DNA from 3 places in the Streptomyces sp. NPDC091287 genome. Region 3 is predicted to be linked to each of the others. Evidence: predicted binding sites of a transcription regulator. Region 3 holds the regulator's gene; each other region holds the start of a gene.
The links. Region 3 encodes HrcA, which represses chaperone genes, less so after heat shock. Its sites were predicted from a motif close to TTNGCACTCNGNNNNNCNGAGTGCNAA; they were not measured.
Positions count from the first base shown of each region.

Region 1 (3,258 bases), on a different contig from region 3:
CGGATCGAAGATGCGGCCGCGTCCGCCCCGCCGGGCCGGGTCCACGAACACCGCGTCGTACGGGGCGGTGTCGATCTCCGTGACATCGGCGCACCGCACCTCGATCAGCTCCTCCAGGCCGAGCGCCTCCGCGTTGGCGCGGGCCACTTCGGCGGTCAACGGGTCGCGGTCCACGGCCAGGACGGAGATCCCGGCGCGGGCCAGGGCGAGGGCGTCGCCGCCGATGCCGCAGCACAGGTCGGCCACGCTCCGCACGCCGAGCCCGGCGAACCGGGCGGCGCGGTGGGCGGCGACCGAGGTGCGGGTGGCCTGCTCGACCCCGTTGGGCGTGAAGTACATCCGGTAGGCGTCCTCGGCCCCGAACTTGGCCACCGCCCGCTGCCGCAGCCGGGCCTGGCCCAGGGCCGCCGAGACCAGCTCCGCCGCGTGCGTGCGGCGCAGCCGGGTCGCGGCGGCCAGCTCGTCGGCGGGGTCGTGGTCGCGCAGCTCGGCCAGCAGCTGCTCGCCCTCGGGGGTGCGCAGCGCCGCGAAGGCGGCGCGGGCGGGGTCGTCGTCCGGGGCGGAGGGGGTCGTTGCGTTCACCCGGTCCATTGTGGCCGCTGCGCCGGCGCTGTGGGCCGGCCGGGGGACGGCGCCGGTCCGCTCGCGGTGTCGGGGCGGGAGGCGGGCCGACGGCTGGCAGGATGCGGCGCCATGCAGCTAGTACGACAAAACGAAAAATCAGCCATGAAGTGGCACAGGTCGGGCACCGTCGTGCTGGCGGCCCTGCTGGCCGCCGCCGTCGCCTCCGGGTGCGCGGCGGAGACGGGCGGCGGTGGCACGGCAGCTCCCGGCGGACCCGCGAAGCCCGCCGCCGGCCAGCCGGGCGAGGCCGCTCCGAAGGCCGGACCCGCCCGTGCCATGGACACCTACGCCGAGGCGCTCAGGAAGAAGCAGGCGGCGCGGGCCGTCGCCGCGAAGAAGTGGGGACTGGCCAAGACCCCGCTCGCGGCCCCCGAGCCGCCGAAGGTGAAGCCGCGCATCACCACCCGCGAGGGCTTCGAGGTCCGGGACGACGCCGGGCTGCCGCCCGTCTTCACCACCGTTCCGACCAAGGAGAAGATCGTCTTCCTGACGATGGACGACGGGGCGGAGAAGGACCCCGAGCTGCTGCGGATGATGACCGAACTGTCCATCCCGTACAGCGCGTTCCTCAGTGACTACGTCACCAACGACGACTACGGCTACTTCAAGAAGATGCAGAAGCGCGGCGTGACGATCAGCAACCACACGCTCAACCACCGCTATCTGCCCGGCCTCTCCGCCGGTGAGCAGGAGCGGGAGATCTGCGGCCAGCAGGAGAAGATCCTCAAGCACTACGGGAAGCGGCCCACCCTCTTCCGCCCGCCCTACGGCAACTACAACCGCGACACCCTCGTCGTCGCCAAGTCCTGCGGGATCACCGCCGTGCCCCTGTGGTCCTCCGAGGCCTTCCCCGACCACATGGAATGGCGCGAGTGGGACCGGGACCTGCACCCCGGCGACATCGTCCTCACCCACTTCCGGGGCAAGGAGGACTGGAAGGGCTCGATGCCCGACATGATCCGCCGGGTCATGAAGACCGTCACCGACAAGGGATACGCGGTGGCGAAGCTGGAGGACTACGTCTGACCGGTCTGCCCCGCCGCGCGGAACGCACGGCTCCGCCCCCACGTTGTCCGGACGGTGACCCGACAGAGCCCCGATCGAGACGGCGCGAGGGTGGTGAATTGGCACTCCGCTTGACCGAGTGCTAATCGCGGTCATAGTCTCGGTGCTGGCACTCCCCCCTGGAGAGTGCCAGCAGCACTCTGCGCGACAGGGCAGGTCCGGCACCCGCGACGACGGGCCGGTCAGGTCGCCGCCCACAGACTGTTAAACCCCGTGAGATCTCCGAAGGGGGAGACCGGATCGTGTCGACCACCAGCTCCAAGGTTGCGATCAAGCCGCTCGAGGACCGCATTGTGGTCCAGCCGCTCGACGCCGAGCAGACCACGGCTTCCGGCCTGGTCATTCCGGACACCGCGAAGGAGAAGCCCCAGGAGGGCGTCGTCCTCGCTGTGGGCCCGGGCCGCTTCGAGAACGGCGAGCGGCTTCCGCTCGACGTCAAGACCGGCGACGTCGTCCTGTACAGCAAGTACGGCGGCACCGAGGTGAAGTACAACGGCGAGGAGTACCTCGTCCTCTCGGCCCGCGACGTTCTCGCGATCGTCGAGAAGTAATTCACCCACGTTTGCTTGTGTTCTGCGCCCCTGGCCCCCTGCGAAATAACTAGCCGGGCGGCGAGGGGCGCAGTTCATTTTGAGAGGGAACACAGCCCATGGCGAAGATTCTGAAGTTCGACGAGGACGCCCGTCGCGCCCTTGAGCGCGGCGTCAACAAGCTTGCCGACACGGTCAAGGTGACGATCGGCCCCAAGGGCCGCAACGTCGTCATCGACAAGAAGTTCGGCGCTCCCACCATCACCAACGACGGTGTCACCATCGCGCGTGAGGTCGAGCTCGACGACCCGTACGAGAACCTCGGCGCCCAGCTCGTCAAGGAGGTGGCGACCAAGACCAACGACGTAGCGGGTGACGGCACCACCACCGCGACCGTGCTGGCCCAGGCGCTCGTCCGCGAGGGCCTGCGCAACGTCGCCGCCGGCGCCTCCCCGGCCGCCCTGAAGAAGGGCATCGACGCCGCGGTCAAGGCCGTGTCCGAGGAGCTCCTCGCGACCGCCCGCCCGATCGACGACAAGTCCGACATCGCCGCCGTGGCCGCGCTCTCCGCGCAGGACACCCAGGTCGGCGAGCTCATCGCGGACGCGATGGACAAGGTCGGCAAGGACGGTGTCATCACCGTCGAGGAGTCCAACACCTTCGGTCTGGACCTGGAGTTCACCGAGGGCATGGCCTTCGACAAGGGCTACCTGTCCCCGTACATGGTGTCCGACCAGGAGCGTATGGAGGCCGTCCTCGACGACCCGTACATCCTGATCCACCAGGGCAAGATCGGCTCCATCCAGGAGCTGCTCCCGCTCCTGGAGAAGGTCATCCAGGCCGGCGCGTCCAAGCCGCTCCTGATCATCGCCGAGGACGTCGAGGGCGAGGCGCTCTCCACCCTCGTCGTCAACAAGATCCGTGGCACCTTCAACGCCGTCGCGGTGAAGGCCCCGGGCTTCGGCGACCGCCGCAAGGCCATGCTCGGTGACATCGCCACCCTCACCGGTGCGACCGTCATCGCCGAGGAGGTCGGCCT
Region 1 covers NZ_JBIVUV010000005.1:435,776-439,033, forward strand. Annotated here, with positions in the region: gene ACIQRW_RS11025 (methyltransferase domain-containing protein) at 1-591, opposite strand, end outside; gene ACIQRW_RS11030 (polysaccharide deacetylase family protein) at 727-1,650, shown strand; gene groES (co-chaperone GroES) at 1,932-2,240, shown strand; gene groL (chaperonin GroEL) at 2,339-3,258, shown strand, end outside.
Region 1: the regulator HrcA is predicted to act here: its motif matches at 1,749-1,775, upstream of groES (co-chaperone GroES).

Region 2 (3,258 bases), on a different contig from region 3:
CGAGGACAGGCCGTACAAGATCTTCGGCGCCCAGGCCGAGGGCTGCTCCCCGGTCTCCGCCGCCTTCAAGGCGGGCCACGACGTGGTGCGCCCGCAGAAGCCGAACACCATCGCCAAGTCGCTGGCCATCGGCAACCCGGCGGACGGCCCGTACGTCCTGGACATCGCCCGCCGCACCGGTGGCGCGGTGGAGGACGTGACCGACGAGCAGGTCGTCGACGCGATCAAGCTGCTGGCGCGCACCGAGGGCATCTTCGGCGAGACGGCGGGCGGCGTGACGCTCGGCGTGACGAAGAAGCTGATCGAGGCGGGCGTGATCGACCCGACGCTCACCACCGTCGTCCTGAACACCGGCGACGGGCTCAAGACGCTGGACGCGGTCTCCGCGACCTCGCAGGCAACGGCCACCATCAAGCCGAGCCTGGACGCGTTCCGCGCCGCGGGCCTCGCCGCCGGCTGATCACCAGAGACTCAGGAAGGCACCCACCATGAGCGTCAAGGTCCGCATCCCCACCATCCTCCGTACGTACACGGGCGGCCAGGCCGAGGTCCCGGCGGAGGGCGCCAAGCTCTCCGAGGTCATCGAGTCCCTGGAGAAGGACCACCCGGGCATCGCGGCCCGCGTCCTGGACGACCAGGGCAAGCTGCGCCGCTTCGTGAACGTGTACGTCAACGACGACGACGTGCGCTTCGAGGGCGGCCTGGACGCGGCCACGCCCGACGGCGCCGGCGTCTCGATCATCCCCGCGGTCGCCGGCGGCTGCTGAACCGCCCGGGCCGCTCCACGGCGGCCCATCGCACCCCTGTGTGACCACAGTTGCCCCCTCCGCGAGAGAAGCGGAGGGGGCAATTCTGTATGGTTGAGCACGGTACAGTTGGGGAAGCCCCGTCCGCTGCCCGTGCCGCCCGCATATGAGAATGCGCCCGGCTCCGATAAGAAGCAGCCAAAGTACGTGAACCTCTTGTGGCATAAGTGCCCTTTGCGTGGCCCGACTTGCCCGTAAATCTCAGCAAACCCGCATATTCGCGTGTTCTTCTGTGCCCAGAATTCTCGTCCGATTGACCTGTTGCAGAGGGCAGTTGGGCGGATACATTCGGCCGCGGTCGACGCGCTGCGGCGCCGCACACCCTCTCCTGTCGGAGGGTGAGTTCCGACCCGGGCCCGCGAAGTGCGGTCCCGTGCAAGGGCCAGTAATAGGGGAGTTAGGCATGGCTCAGGGCACCGTCAAGTGGTTCAACGCGGAGAAGGGGTACGGCTTCATCGCGGTCGACGGTGGTGCGGATGTTTTCGTCCACTACAGCGCGATCCAGATGGACGGGTACCGCACCCTCGAAGAGGGTCAGCGAGTTGAATTCGAGATCTCGCAGGGCCAGAAGGGGCCCCAGGCCGACATGGTCAAGCTCGCCGTCGGCTGAGCTCGGCGCGGTCGTCCGACGACACTACTCACGCACGCAGGGCCCGGCCCCCGGATCAGGGGACCGGGCCCTACGTGCGCCCCGGTGACCTCGCAGGGAAGGCGCGCCGCCGGCCCCGTCCGGTGGGCGCCGCTGTCCACATCCGGAGGGGGACGCTTGCACTCGCAGGGGTCGAGTGCTAATCATTGGCGTTAGCACTCTCCAGGTGAGAGTGACAGAAACTTGGACCGGGCCGGTGAGGCCCGCAGGCGCGATGGGGCAAGGAACCACCACGCAGGCAGGCCGTCCGTCGCGGGCGCCTCTCGGTCCGGAGAATCCACCCCTGTCCGGGAGGACCACTTCACATGGCCAAGATCATCGCGTTCGACGAGGAGGCACGGCGCGGTCTCGAGCGCGGGATGAACCAGCTCGCCGACGCCGTCAAGGTCACCCTCGGCCCCAAGGGCCGTAACGTCGTCCTCGAGAAGAAGTGGGGCGCGCCCACGATCACCAACGATGGTGTTTCCATCGCCAAGGAGATCGAGCTCGAGGACCCGTACGAGAAGATCGGTGCGGAGCTGGTCAAGGAGGTCGCCAAGAAGACGGACGACGTCGCCGGCGACGGTACGACCACCGCCACCGTTCTGGCTCAGGCTCTCGTCCGCGAGGGTCTGCGCAACGTCGCCGCAGGCGCCAACCCGATGGCCCTCAAGCGGGGCATCGAGAAGGCCGTCGAGGCCGTCTCCGCCGCTCTGCTGGAGCAGGCCAAGGACGTGGAGACCAAGGAGCAGATCGCTTCGACCGCCTCCATCTCCGCCGCCGACACCGAGATCGGCGCCAAGATCGCCGAGGCGATGGACAAGGTCGGCAAGGAAGGCGTCATCACCGTCGAGGAGTCCCAGACCTTCGGTCTGGAGCTCGAGCTCACCGAGGGTATGCGCTTCGACAAGGGCTACATCTCGGCGTACTTCGCGACCGACATGGAGCGTATGGAGGCGTCGCTCGACGACCCGTACATCCTGATCGTCAACTCGAAGATCGCCAGCGTCAAGGACCTGATCCCGCTGCTGGAGAAGGTCATGCAGTCGGGCAAGCCCCTGCTGATCATCGCCGAGGACGTCGAGGGCGAGGCGCTCTCCACCCTGGTCGTCAACAAGATCAAGGGCACGTTCAAGTCCGTCGCCGTCAAGGCTCCGGGCTTCGGCGACCGCCGCAAGGCCATGCTCGCGGACATCGCCATCCTCACCGGTGGCACCGTGATCTCCGAGGAGGTCGGTCTCAAGCTGGAGAACGCCGGCCTGGACCTGCTCGGCCGTGCCCGCAAGGTCGTCATCACCAAGGACGAGACGACGATCGTCGACGGCGCCGGTGACAGCGACCAGGTTCAGGGTCGCGTCAAGCAGATCCGTGCCGAGATCGAGAACTCCGACTCGGACTACGACCGCGAGAAGCTGCAGGAGCGTCTGGCGAAGCTGGCCGGCGGCGTGGCCGTCATCAAGGCCGGCGCCGCCACCGAGGTGGAGCTCAAGGAGCGCAAGCACCGCATCGAGGACGCGGTGCGCAACGCCAAGGCCGCCGTCGAGGAGGGCATCGTCGCCGGTGGTGGCGTGGCTCTGCTCCAGGCCTCGGCCGTCTTCGAGAAGCTCGACCTCACGGGCGACGAGGCGACCGGCGCCAACGCCGTGAAGCTCGCGCTGGAGGCCCCGCTCAAGCAGATCGCCGTCAACGGTGGTCTTGAGGGTGGCGTCGTGGTGGAGAAGGTCCGCAACCTGCCGATCGGTCACGGCCTCAACGCCGCGACCGGTGAGTACGTCGACATGATCGCCGAGGGCATCATCGACCCGGCGAAGGTCACGCGTTCCG
Region 2 covers NZ_JBIVUV010000022.1:67,940-71,197, reverse strand. Annotated here, with positions in the region: gene thrC (threonine synthase) at 1-460, shown strand, start outside; gene ACIQRW_RS31875 (MoaD/ThiS family protein) at 489-767, shown strand; gene ACIQRW_RS31870 (cold-shock protein) at 1,210-1,416, shown strand; gene groL (chaperonin GroEL) at 1,761-3,258, shown strand, end outside.
Region 2: the regulator HrcA is predicted to act here: its motif matches at 1,572-1,598, upstream of groL (chaperonin GroEL).

Region 3 (3,258 bases):
ACGACGATATTCGCCCGAACCGCCGACAGGCGTCGGAGACCCGGCCATGACCGGCGGGACGCCCCTCGGTGACCACACCGGAACGTTCCTATGTGGCCAGCGGGGCGTCCCGCTGGTCACCCCTCGGCGAGGTCCACCTCGAACCGCTCCGCCAGCGACGCCCGCTGCGCCCGCACGAACGCCGCGTCCACCACCGCCCCGTGCCCCGGCACGTACAGCGCGCCCTCACCGCCCAGCGCCAGCAGCCGGTCCAGCGCGGCCGGCCACCGCGAGGTGATCGCGTCCCGGCCCGCCTGCGGCTCGCCCGACTCCTCGACCAGATCACCGCAGAACACCACCGGAGGCCCGCCGTCCGTGCCCGGCACCAGCGCCGCGAGGTCATGGCCGCTGTGCCCGGGGCCCACGTTCGCCAGCAGCACCTGACGGCCGCCGCCCAGGTCGATCGTCCAGTCGCCGCACACCTCGTGGTGCGGGACCACCAGCGTGTCCGCCGACCGGGCCGCCTCGCCCTCCGGCACCCCGTGGCGCACCGCCGAGGCGCACAGGCCCTCCGCCCCGCCGCGCAGCAGCGCCGCGACGCCCACCGCCCCGTACACCTGGGCCCCGGCGAACGCGGCGGTGCCCAGCACATGATCGAAGTGCGGATGGCTCAGTGCGATATGCGTCACCCTCCGCCCGAGCAGCGCCTCAGCCTGCCGCCGCAGCTCGACGCCCTCGCGCAGCGTGGCGCCGGTGTCGTACAGCAATGCGCCGTCCGCCCCGGCGACCAGCGCGGCGGTGGCGTCCCACCCGGGGAGGCGCCGCCTGCCGATACCGTTGCCCAACCGCTCCCAGCCGAAGTCTTCCCAAGCGACATCCATACGACGACGCTAGCGGCAACGACCTGCGCGGTCTCGTGGAGGCGTGGCCGGTCGCCCTTGCCCCCGCCCCACCCCACCCCCGTACACTGACCGCGGGGATTGCTGGCACTCGAACGCACCGAGTGCCAGACAGACACCGAGAGACACAGCTGGAGGTGTGCGCGATGCTCAGCGAACGCAGACTCGAAGTGCTGCGCGCCATCGTCCAGGACTATGTCGGCACCGAGGAGCCCGTCGGCTCCAAGGCGCTGACCGAGCGGCACCGGCTGGGGGTCTCCCCGGCCACCGTCCGCAACGACATGGCGGTGCTGGAGGACGAGGGCTTCATCGCCCAGCCGCACACGAGCGCGGGACGCATCCCGACCGACAAGGGGTACCGCCTCTTCGTCGACAAGCTCGCGGGCGTCAAGCCGCTGTCCTCGCCCGAGCGCCGGGCCATCCAGAACTTCCTCGACGGCGCGGTCGACCTCGACGACGTGGTCGGCCGGACGGTGCGGCTGCTCGCGCAGCTGACCCGGCAGGTCGCCGTCGTGCAGTACCCCTCGCTGACCCGCTCGACGGTGCGGCACGTGGAACTGCTGGCGCTCGCCCCCGCCCGGCTGATGCTCGTCCTGATCACGGACACCGGCCGGGTCGAACAGCGTATGATCGACTGCCCTGCGCCGTTCGGCGAGGCATCGCTCGCGGATCTGCGGGCCCGGCTCAACAGCCGGGTCGTCGGACGCCGCTTCGCGGATGTCCCGCAGCTGGTGCAGGAGCTGCCGGAATCCTTCGACAGCGAGGACCGCGGGACGGTTTCCACGGTCCTTTCCACCCTCCTCGAAACACTGGTCGAGGAGACGGAGGAGCGGCTGATGATCGGCGGCACCTCCAACCTCACCCGCTTCGGACACGACTTCCCGGTGATGATCCGGCCGGTGCTGGAAGCACTGGAGGAACAGGTCGTCCTGCTGAAGCTGCTCGGTGAGGCCACGGACTCCGGCATGACCGTACGGATCGGGCACGAGAACGCCCACGAGGGGCTCAACTCCACATCCGTCGTCGCGGTCGGCTACGGTTCGGGCGACGAGGCAGTCGCCAAACTCGGCGTGGTCGGACCGACCCGCATGGACTACCCCGGAACGATGGGAGCGGTACGCGCAGTGGCACGTTACGTCGGACAGATCCTGGCGGAGTCGTAAGTGGCCACGGACTACTACGCCGTACTCGGCGTGCGCCGCGACGCATCTCAGGACGAGATCAAGAAGGCATTCCGTCGGCTCGCCCGCGAGCTGCACCCGGATGTCAACCCGGACCCGAAGACCCAGGAGCGGTTCAAGGAGATCAACGCCGCTTACGAGGTGCTCTCGGACCCGCAGAAGAAGCAGGTCTACGACCTCGGTGGCGACCCCCTCTCCGCCAGTGGCGGCGGCGGTGGCGGCGCGGGCGGTTTCGGAGCCGGCGGCTTCGGCAACTTCTCCGACATCATGGACGCGTTCTTCGGCAACGCCGCGCAACGCGGGCCCCGTTCGCGGACCCGCCGGGGCCAGGACGCCATGATCCGGCTGGAGATCGACCTCAACGAGGCGGCCTTCGGCACCACCAAGGACATCCAGGTCGACACGGCCGTCGTCTGCACCACCTGCAGCGGCGAGGGCGCGGCCCCCGGCACGTCCGCCCAGACCTGTGACATGTGTCGCGGCCGCGGCGAGGTCTCGCAGGTCACCCGGTCCTTCCTGGGCCAGGTCATGACCTCGCGGCCCTGCCCGCAGTGCCAGGGTTTCGGCACGGTCGTGCCCACCCCGTGCCCGGAGTGCGCCGGCGACGGCCGCATCCGCTCGCGGCGCACCCTGACCGTGAAGATCCCCGCGGGCGTCGACAACGGCACCCGTATCCAGTTGGCCGGCGAGGGCGAGGTCGGCCCCGGCGGCGGCCCGCCCGGCGATCTGTACGTGGAGATCCACGAGCTGCCGCACGCCGTGTTCCAGCGGCGCGGCGACGATCTGCACTGCACGGTCACCGTCCCCATGACGGCCGCGGCCCTCGGCACCAAGTGTCCGCTGGAGACCCTGGACGGCCTGGAGGACATCGACATCAGGCCCGGCACCCAGTCCGGCCAGTCCGTGCCCCTGCACGGGCGTGGCATCACGCATCTGCGCGGTGGCGGCCGGGGCGACCTGATCGTGCACGTCGAGGTGATGACCCCGTCCAAGCTCGACGCGGAACAGGAGCGGCTGCTGCGGGAGCTGTCCAAGCTGCGCGGCGAGGAGCGGCCCCTTGGCCAGTTTCAGCCAGGTCAGCAAGGGCTCTTCTCCCGGCTGAAGGACGCGTTCAACGGCCGCTGAACCGCTTTCCGCCTTTCACCGCACCGCCCGCCGGTTCCGAACCGGCGGGCGGTGCGGCGTACGGCGGTAGAACC
Region 3 covers NZ_JBIVUV010000010.1:68,389-71,646, reverse strand. Annotated here, with positions in the region: gene ACIQRW_RS18600 (MBL fold metallo-hydrolase) at 117-860, opposite strand; gene hrcA (heat-inducible transcriptional repressor HrcA) at 1,025-2,041, shown strand; gene dnaJ (molecular chaperone DnaJ) at 2,042-3,184, shown strand.